3 regions of the Klebsiella sp. WOUb02 genome follow, and region 3 is predicted to be linked to each of the others. Evidence: predicted binding sites of a transcription regulator. Region 3 holds the regulator's gene; each other region holds the start of a gene.

Region 1 (3,278 bases), 1.3 Mb from region 3:
TCCCAGCCGGTTTCCGGGCTGTTAAACGCCATATTGCGCAGCTGCAGGCGGTCGGCGGCAAAGGGCAAAGAGGCGGAGGAGGGGGAAAGGTTTAACGTCCCGTCGCTGAGCACAATCTCATCGGCATGCAGCGGATCGCTGAACTGGCGGGTGCTAAAGCCGATATCCACCGTTTTGGCAACCAGCGTCGGGGGCTTGCCGTCGCGACCGAACGTCACGTTTTGCAGCTGCAGGTGGAGCGGCGCCGAGAAGTCGTGATCCATCGCATCGAAGGAGACCTGCCAGCCGGTGCCGTCGCTCAGCCAGGCGCTGGCCTGACGCGAGCCCCAGTGGGTCTGTAGCAGGAACCAGGCGGCAACGATCGCGACCAGCAGAACGGCCAGCAGCCAGAGAATCAACTTTCCAGGAAATTTCATGGTCTTACATCCTGAGCGAGGCACATAAGGCTGTTATGCCCGAATTATGCGCAATCCTCAAGACAGGAATTGTGTAATCAGATGATGTGAGGGGGCTAAAAGGGGCAGACTTCAGGCTGCCCCGGCCGCCGTGCGCGGCCGGGGAGCAAGGCGGGATCAGTTTTTCTCTGGCGGGAAGACCAAATTCAGCACAATCGCCGTAATACCGCCGGCGGCGATACCGGAGGAGAGCAGGTTCTTCAGCCAGTCAGGGGCGAACTGCAGGATCATCGGCTGCTGGGAGACGCCGAGACCCACCGCCAGCGACAGGGCGATAATCAGGATCGCCCGGCGGTTCAGCGGCTCGCGGGAGACGATGCGCACGCCGGATGCGGCGATGGTGCCGAACATCACCAGCGTCGCGCCGCCGAGCACCGGCTCAGGGATATGCTGCACAAAGCCGCTGACCGCCGGGAACAGCCCGAGCACGATAAGCATCAGCGCCACCACAAAACCGACGTAGCGGCTGGCCACGCCGGTGAGCTGAATCACGCCATTATTCTGACCGAAGCAGGAGTTCGGGAAGGTATTAAATACCGCGGAGACAAACGAGTTCAGGCCGTTGGCCAACACGCCGCCCTTCAGTCGCTTCATATACAGCGGGCCGGAAACCGGCTGCTCGGAAACGTCGGAAGTGGCGGTGATATCGCCGATCGTTTCCAGGGAGGTGATCATAAACACCAGCATCAGCGGCAGCAGCAGGTTCCAGTCAATCCCCAGACCGTAATAGAGCGGGGTGGGCACCATAATCAGGCTGCTGTCGGTTGCCGCGGTATTGGCGGGAAGCATATCGAGCAGCCAGGCCGCCAGGTAGCCGGCCGCCATCGCGATAACCAGCGAAGCGATGCGCAGGTAGGGGTTGCGCTGGCGGTTAAGAATAATGATCAGCCCCAGCACGATACCCGCCAGCAGCAGGTTTTTCGGCGCGCCGAAGGTGTGGTCGGCCATCGCCGCGTAGCCGCCGCCGATGGAGGTCAGGCCAACCTGAATGAGGGACAGGCCGATAATCATCACCACCACGCCGGAGACCAGCGGGGTAATAACGCGTCGCGCAAGGTGCAGAATGCGGGAGAGGACCATTTCCGTGCAGCTGGCCAGCATCAGGGTGCCGAACAGCGCGGCCATCATCGTCGGCACGTCGGCGCCGCCGGTTTTTAGCGCGGTACCGCCCATAATCAGCGGGGCGACGAAGTTAAAACTGGTGCCCTGAATGGAGAGGAGCCCGGAGCCGACCGGTCCCCAGGCCTTAATTTGAATAATCGATGCCACGCCGGAAGCAAACAGCGACATGCTGATGATGTGCTGCGTATCCTGGGCGGGAAGACCCAGAGCCTGACAAATTAATAGCGCCGGCGTGATCACCGCAACAAACATCGCCAGCAGGTGCTGGAAGGCGGCGAACAGCGTTTGTGGCAGCGGGGGGCGGTCTTCGAGGCGGTAGATTAATTCGCTGGTTTGTTTATGCGCAACCGGTTGCGCATTTTCTGGCTCGGCGGTATTCACGGACATCACAAGCAATCCCAAGGTGGCAAAGCGGGGATTTTAGCGGACTGTAATGCAAAAGCAAACGTTTGCCAGCGTTTGAGGAAAAATAATTCCGCCGAAAAAGTGTGGGGAAAAGGCATTCGCATGGCGGGGCGAAAAAGAAGCCCGAGCCGGTGCCGGGCACCTTATCCGGGCGAAGAAAAAACGTTGCGCATAAAGCCGTCGTCCCGGTAAGCGCTGCGCTACCGGGACGGTTTCGGCGGGATTACTCTTCGTGCTCTTCCCACGCCAGGGCGCGTTTCACCGCTTTTTTCCAGCCGCTGTAGCGGTAGTTACGTTCGGTGGTTTCGATCCCCGGACGGAATTCGCGCTCGATCACCGCTTTCTCCTGCAGCTCGTCCAGGTTCTGCCAGAAGCCAACTGCCAGACCGGCCAGGTAAGCCGCACCCAGCGCCGTGACTTCACGGACTTCCGGGCGCTCGACGCGGGTGCCGAGAATATCGGACTGGAACTGCATCAGGAAGTTGTTGGCGACCGCGCCGCCGTCGACGCGCAGCGCGTGCAGGCGGATGCCGGAGTCAGCCTGCATCGCTTCCAGCACGTCGCGGGTCTGATAGGCGATAGACTCCAGGGTTGCGCGGATAATATGGTTGGCGTTTACCCCACGGGTCAGGCCAAAGATCGCGCCGCGAGCGTACGGGTCCCAGTAGGGCGCGCCGAGGCCGGTAAACGCCGGGACCACGTACACGCCGTTGGTATCCTTCACCTTGGTGGCGAAATATTCGGAATCGAACGCGTCGTTGATCAGCTTCATCTCGTCGCGCAGCCACTGAATAGAGGCGCCGGCCATAAATACCGCGCCCTCCAGGGCGTAGTTAACTTCGCCGCGCGGGCCGCAGGCAATGGTGGTCAGCAGGCCGTGGGTCGAGGCAACCGCTTTCTCGCCGGTGTTCATCAGCATAAAGCAGCCGGTGCCGTAGGTGTTTTTCGCCATCCCCTCTTTGACGCACAGCTGGCCGAACAGCGCCGCCTGCTGGTCGCCGGCAATACCCGCGATAGGAATACGCGTGCCGCCTTTACCGCCGATGTTGGTCTGGCCGTATATCTCGGAGGACTTGCGCACTTCCGGCAGCATGGCGCGCGGAATATCCAGCGCGTCGAGCATTTTGTCGTCCCAGTCCAGGTCGTTGATATTGAACAGCATGGTGCGCGAGGCGTTGGTGTAGTCGGTCACGTGCACGCGGCCCTGGGTCATTTTCCACACCAGCCAGGTATCAACGGTCCCGAACAGCAGCTCGCCGCGCTTAGCGCGTTCGCGCGAGCCCTCAACGTGATCGA
Region 2 (3,278 bases), on a different replicon from region 3:
ACTTGAGCAGGCTGAGCCACAGCCGTTGGGCGCCGATGCGCGGCCAGCGCTGCGGGTCTCGGCGATTAACGCCGCCAGCGAGAAGCTCCTGAGCAAGCTTGACGTCTGGTCAACCATTATCGCCCGCCGCGCCAGCTGCTATCACGGTATGGAAGTGTGGGATAAAGACGGCTTTGGCCGCATCAGCTTTGATGACCAAAGCCTGGGCTTCAGCCACCTCGGGCACATTATTGAAAATGCGGTGGTGCACCACGCGCTGTGGCAAAAGGCGCAGCGCTGTTCTGACGTCACGCTGCTGGCCCCGGCGCAGCTGCAGCAGGTGGCATGGGGTGAGAACGAAGCCTTTCTCAGCCTGCAGGACGGCAGCATGCTGACCGCCCGGCTGGTGGTCGGCGCTGACGGCGCCAACTCCTGGTTGCGCAACAAAGCCGATATTCCGCTGACCTTCTGGGACTATCGCCATCACGCGCTGGTGGCCACTATCCGCACCGCGGATCCGCATCGGGCCATCGCGCGCCAGGCCTTCCACGGCGACGGCATCCTCGCCTTCCTGCCGCTCAGCGATCCGCACCTGTGCTCTATCGTCTGGTCGCTATCGCCGCAGGAAGCGGAGCAGATGCAGCAGGCGGATGAGGCGACGTTTAATCAGGCGCTGAATATCGCCTTCGATAACCGCCTCGGCCTGTGCCAGCTTGAGAGCGAGCGCGAAGTTTTCCCGCTCACCGGCCGCTACGCGCGCCAGTTTGCCGCCCATCGGCTGGCGCTGGTTGGCGATGCCGCTCACACCATCCACCCGCTGGCCGGGCAAGGGGTGAACCTCGGCTTTATGGATGCCGCCGAGCTTATCGATGAGATCCGGCGCCTGTATGCCCAGGGCAAGGATATTGGCCAGCATCTGTATCTACGTCGCTATGAGCGCAGCCGCAAGCACAGCGCCGCGCTGATGCTGGCAGGAATGCAGGGCTTCCGCGAAATGTTTGCCGGCAGCCATCCGGCGAAGAAGCTGCTGCGCGATATCGGCCTCAAGCTGGCCGATACGCTGCCGGGCGTCAAGCCGCAACTGATCCGCCAGGCGATGGGCCTGAACGACCTTCCGGCCTGGTTACGTTAAGCGCGTCACACTTCTCTCCCCCGGCCCTCGCGCCGGGTTTCCCCCTCTCATTTGAAATAATCTAATCTCAGCCATTTTTTCGCATTAGTTTTATTAATGCCTCTCTTTTTTTGTGAAAGAAATCAGGCCCATTTTTTCGCATAAAATATCATCATCACCTGCCTGGTTGTTTTTTTATGTTAATTTTATGTGGCATAAATCGCTTTTTACCAGTCAATAATTCTGTAGAGTTTTCGGCGAGATTTGGTCATAAGCTAATGTGATGTCCTGATTTACCTTATGGTTTAACGCCGGTTTCGGTGGTAAGTTCAGGCCAAAGGTAACGTTTGCGTCGGCGCCAGAGAAGGGCTCCGATGCCGGATTTCGCGGGGCGAAATCGCCGCCAAAAAAAGTAGCTGGTTCCGTTTTATTCGACGAGGAAAAGATGGCTCAACAGACTCCGTTGTATGAACAACACACGCTGTGCGGCGCTCGCATGGTGGACTTCCACGGCTGGATGATGCCGCTGCACTACGGTTCCCAGATTGATGAGCACCACGCGGTGCGCAGCGATGCCGGCATGTTCGACGTCTCGCACATGACCATCGTCGACTTCCACGGTAGCCGGATTCGCGAGTTCCTGCGCTATCTGCTGGCTAACGATGTGGCGAAGCTCACCGTCCCGGGCAAGGCGCTGTACAGCGGAATGCTGACCGCTTCGGCGGGCGTTATCGATGACCTGATTGTCTATTTCCTGACGGAAGACTATTTCCGCCTCGTGGTTAACTCCGCGACCCGCGAAAAAGACCTCGCCTGGATTAGCCAGCAGGCTGAACCTTATGGCCTGGAGATAACTGTGCGCGACGATCTGGCGCTGATCGCCGTCCAGGGGCCGCAGGCGAAAGAGAGAGCCGCCACCCTGTTTAACGAGCAGCAGCGCCAGGCCGTTGCCGGCATGAAGCCGTTCTTTGGCGTACAGGCGGGAGATCTGTTTATCGCCACCACCGGCTATACCGGCGAGGCGGGCTATGAGATTGCGCTGCCGAAAGAGCAGGCCGCCGATTTCTGGCGCAGCCTGCTGGATGCGGGCGTGAAGCCCTGCGGCCTCGGCGCTCGCGACACGCTGCGCCTGGAAGCTGGGATGAACTTGTACGGCCAGGATATGGACGAAGGCGTCTCCCCGCTGGCGGCCAATATGGGCTGGACCATCGCCTGGGAACCTGCCGATCGCAACTTTATTGGCCGTGAAGCGCTGGAGCTGCAGCGTGAAAAAGGCACCGAACAGCTGGTTGGCCTGGTGATGACCGAGAAGGGCGTGCTGCGCGGCGGTCTGCCGGTGCGCTTTACCGACGCTGACGGTAATCAGCAAGAGGGCATTATCACCAGCGGAACGTTCTCCCCGACGCTGGGCTACAGTATTGCGCTGGCGCGCGTACCGGCGGGCATCGGTGAAACGGCCGTCGTACAGATCCGCAACCGCGAAATGCCGGTAAAAGTGACTAAACCCGTTTTTGTGCGTAACGGCAAAGCCGTTGCGTGATTCCCCCTTTTGGAGATGAATGATGAGCAACGTACCAGCAGAACTGAAATACAGTAAAGAACACGAATGGCTGCGCAAAGAAGCCGACGGCACCTACACCGTTGGCATCACCGAGCACGCGCAGGAGCTGCTTGGCGATATGGTTTTCGTCGATCTGCCGGAAGTCGGGACGAGCGTTGACGCCGGCGATGACTGCGCCGTTGCGGAGTCGGTAAAAGCGGCCTCGGATATCTATGCCCCGATTAGCGGCGAGATCGTGGCGGTGAATGAAGAGCTGAACGACTCTCCGGATCTGGTTAACAGCGAACCGTACGCCGCCGGCTGGATCTTCAAGATCAAAGCCAGCGATGAAACTCAGATCGCGGCGCTGCTGGACGCGACGGGCTACGCCGCGCTGTTAGAAGACGAGTAAGTACCTCCATCCTTCACGCCGCAGGCGCGTCGGTCGCTGGCTTTTGTAAGCCGCGGAGCGTCGCCGCCCGCCGCGTGAATGATTTTGCGTATTAAAGCCCGGCTGGCGTTTGTGCTCCAGCGGGCAAACCTGTCAGACAATTACGATTCACTGCACGTTTCAGGAACCATCGCTCATGACTCAGACTTTAGGTCAGCTTGAAAACCGCGGCGCCTTTATTGAACGTCACATCGGTC
Region 3 (3,278 bases):
AAGGGTGAAAATAGCCATCAGGAAAATGAGCGCGCTGCGGCGCGCGCGATGCGACAGCAGCAGCGTCATCAGCGGCGCTCCGACCATCACGCCGATGGCATAGGCGCTAATCAGCATCCCCGCGGCGGGAATGGACACATCCACGCCTTTCGCGATCACCGGCAGTAATCCCATCGGGGAAAATTCGGTCGTACCGATACCAAACGCCCCAACGGCCAGCGCTAACAGGGGAAAGTTGATTTTCATGCAATGACTCCAGCAAACCGTCCTCAGCGACGGTATCTCATCAGAAGGCAAAAGCATGACATCAATCACAGAAAAACAAAAGTAAACGAAATGGCAAAAGATTTTTGCGAATTTGATAATAATACGCGGGAATGGGGGAAAGGAGCCTCTCCCCCGCAAGAATTAGTGCAGTACGGCGGTCAGCGCTGCGGCCACGATCAGCCCCAGAACAATAATCGTCGTGGTCAGCGAAAACTTTAAATCTGTATCCATCAATTTTCCCCCTGATTATCCCCACAAGAAAAGTGAGCCTGCTCATTTTTGCACAGTATTGCATAAAAATCTTCTGAGATTTAGGGCGATGCACGTTTTTACTCTTCCCCTTTGCCGCAAGATCGGACAAAATCCCACGCTAATTTGAAAGCGTATCGGCCATTGACCCCTTCCTGTCGTTCTGTGTCGTTTCCCGACGTGATGCAATGTTGAACATTGCGCTCAGGGTGTGTATAGGCAAACGTTTACGTATCGATAATCAGACGATCAGGTCAAGGTCTGGAGAGAGAAGTAATGGCAACAATTAAAGATGTAGCGAAGCGCGCAAACGTTTCCACTACAACCGTGTCACATGTAATTAACAAAACCCGTTTTGTGGCTGAAGAGACGCGCAACGCGGTATGGGCTGCCATCAAAGAGCTGCACTACTCTCCGAGTGCGGTGGCGCGCAGCCTGAAGGTTAATCACACCAAGTCGATCGGCCTGCTGGCCACCAGCAGCGAAGCGGCCTATTTTGCCGAGATTATCGAGTCCGTCGAGAAAAGCTGCTTCCAGAAGGGCTACACCTTGATTCTGGGCAACGCCTGGAACGATCCGGAAAAGCAGCAGGCCTACCTGTCAATGATGGCGCAAAAGCGCGTCGACGGTCTGCTGGTCATGTGCTCCGAGTATCCACAGTCGGTGCTCTCCATGCTCGAAGAGTACCGCAACATCCCGATGGTGGTGATGGACTGGGGCGAGTCCAAGGCCGACTTTACCGATTCGGTGATCGATAACGCCTTTGAAGGCGGTTACATGGCCGGCCGCTATCTTGTCGAACGCGGCCACCGTGAAATCGGCGTGATCCCGGGTCCGCTGGAGCGCAACACCGGCGCCGGTCGGCTGGCCGGTTTTATGAAAGCGATGGAAGAAGCGCAGATTCGCGTCCCGGAGAGCTGGGTGGTTCAGGGCGACTTCGAGCCGGAGTCCGGCTACCGCGCCATGCAGCAGATCATCAGCCAGCCGCACCGCCCGACCGCCATATTCTGCGGCGGCGATATCATGGCGATGGGGGCGATTTGCGCCGCGGACGAAATGGGCCTGCGCGTGCCGCAGGATATTTCGCTGATTGGCTATGACAACGTGCGCAACGCCCGCTACTTTAGCCCGGCGCTGACCACCATTCATCAGCCAAAGGACTCTCTCGGCGAAGCCGCATTCAATATGCTGATGGACCGCATCGTTAACAAGCGCGAAGAGTCGCAGTCTATCGAAGTTCACCCGCGCCTGGTCGAGCGCCGCTCGGTGATCGACGGCCCGTTCGTCGACTACCGCCGCTAATCCCGGCGGGGCGCCGCCTATTCCGGCGCCCGCAGCCACTCCCGATTTAACGTTTCGCTGTCGCCAAGATAGTCCAGCAGCCAGGAGAGTGCCGGCGAGATATCGCTCTGCTGCCAGGTCAGACAGCAGGCGGCGTCCGGGAACGGGTTTTCCAGCTCCAGCGCCGTCCATTCGCCGCTAGCGATCCGCGGGCGGGCGAAGTGCGACGGCACCATGCCGATGCACAGCCCGGCCGACAGGCAGGTTGTCGAGGCGTCCCAGTCCGGCACCACCACCCTCTTCTGATTATCCAGCAGCCACGTCGTGCGCTTCGGCAGCGAGCGGGAGGTATCCTCCCTGACCAGCGACGGCCAGTTGCGCAACGTATCATCGCTCAGCGGACCGCTCATTTTTGCCAGCGGATGGTGGCTGGCCACCACGCAGTGCCAGCTCAGCATGCCCATGTCGCGAAAGGCGTAGCGGCCGCCGACCGGAATCGAGCGGGTCGCGCCGATGGCCAGCTCCACGCGGCCGTCGGCCAGCGCGTCCCAGACGCCGTTAAACACCTCCTGAAAGACAATCAGCTCGACGTCCGGAAAGTGACGATAAAAATCGACAATCATCTGCCGCATACGCGCCGGCTTGACGATATCGTCTACCGCAATCGAGAGCTGCCCGCGCCAGCCGTTGGCGATCTGCTGGCACTGACGGCGGGTGATCTGCATTTTTTTGATAACAGAACGCCCTTCCTGTAAAAACCACACCCCGGCTGGGGTGAGTTCGACGTCCCGATGGCGACGCTCAAAGAGCGGAACGGCCAGCCACTCTTCGAGCTGACGCACGGTGTAGCTGACTGCCGAAGGTACACGATGTAGCTCCTGAGCCGCAGCGCTAAAGCTGCCGTTGCGCGCAACCGCATCAACCACTTCAAGGGAGTATTCGGACCACATATTCTGCCTGCAAAATTTTTGAACGCATGTAACAAATATTAGCGTTTCACAAGCCAGAATGCACTCCCTACACTCAGCGGCATCTTACCTGTATCAGAAGAAAGAGAACTTTATGCAACAACCCGGGAAAGGATTTTTGGTTTGGTTAGCGGGCCTCAGCGTGCTGGGTTTCCTCGCAACCGATATGTATCTGCCGGCGTTTTCGGCTATCCAGCAGGATCTGCATACTTCGGCGGCCTCGGTCAGCGCCAGCCTCAGCGTGTTTCTCGCCGGTTTCGCCGTTGGCCAGCTGTTCTGGGGGCCGGTATCCGATCGCTACGGGCGCAGGCCGGTACTGCTCAGCGGCCTGGCCATCTTCGCCGTCGGCTGCCTTGGCATGCTGTGGGTACGGGACGCGAATCTGATGCTGGCGCTGCGGTTTGTGCAGGCCATCGGCGTCTGCGCGGCGGCGGTCACCTGGCAGGCGATGGTCACCGACTATTATCCCGCCCAGCGTACCAACCGCATATTCGCCACCATCATGCCGCTGGT

Evidence for each region. Region 3 encodes PurR, which represses purine synthesis genes. Its sites were predicted from a motif close to CANGCAAACGTTTGCNTG; they were not measured.
Region 1: ABOC21_RS25760 (nucleobase:cation symporter-2 family protein) is a predicted target of PurR. The motif match lies at 2,016-2,033, and genes of this name have one in related genera.
Region 2: gcvT (glycine cleavage system aminomethyltransferase GcvT) is a predicted target of PurR. The motif match lies at 1,427-1,444, and genes of this name have one in related genera.

Annotation. Positions count from the first base shown of each region.
Region 1 is NZ_CP170110.1:3,863,026-3,866,303, forward strand. Features, by position in the region: gene ABOC21_RS25755 (AsmA family protein) at 1-416, opposite strand, end outside; gene ABOC21_RS25760 (nucleobase:cation symporter-2 family protein) at 573-1,964, opposite strand; gene glpK (glycerol kinase GlpK) at 2,206-3,278, opposite strand, start outside.
Region 2 is NZ_CP170106.1:307,947-311,224, forward strand. Features, by position in the region: gene ubiI (FAD-dependent 2-octaprenylphenol hydroxylase) at 1-1,111, shown strand, start outside; gene gcvT (glycine cleavage system aminomethyltransferase GcvT) at 1,536-2,630, shown strand; gene gcvH (glycine cleavage system protein GcvH) at 2,653-3,042, shown strand; partial or broken gene gcvP (aminomethyl-transferring glycine dehydrogenase) at 3,218-3,278, shown strand, end outside.
Region 3 is NZ_CP170110.1:855,828-859,105, reverse strand. Features, by position in the region: gene ABOC21_RS10930 (MFS transporter) at 1-246, opposite strand, end outside; gene ABOC21_RS10925 (YnhF family membrane protein) at 409-498, opposite strand; gene purR (HTH-type transcriptional repressor PurR) at 793-1,818, shown strand; gene punR (DNA-binding transcriptional activator PunR) at 1,836-2,747, opposite strand; gene punC (purine nucleoside transporter PunC) at 2,860-3,278, shown strand, end outside.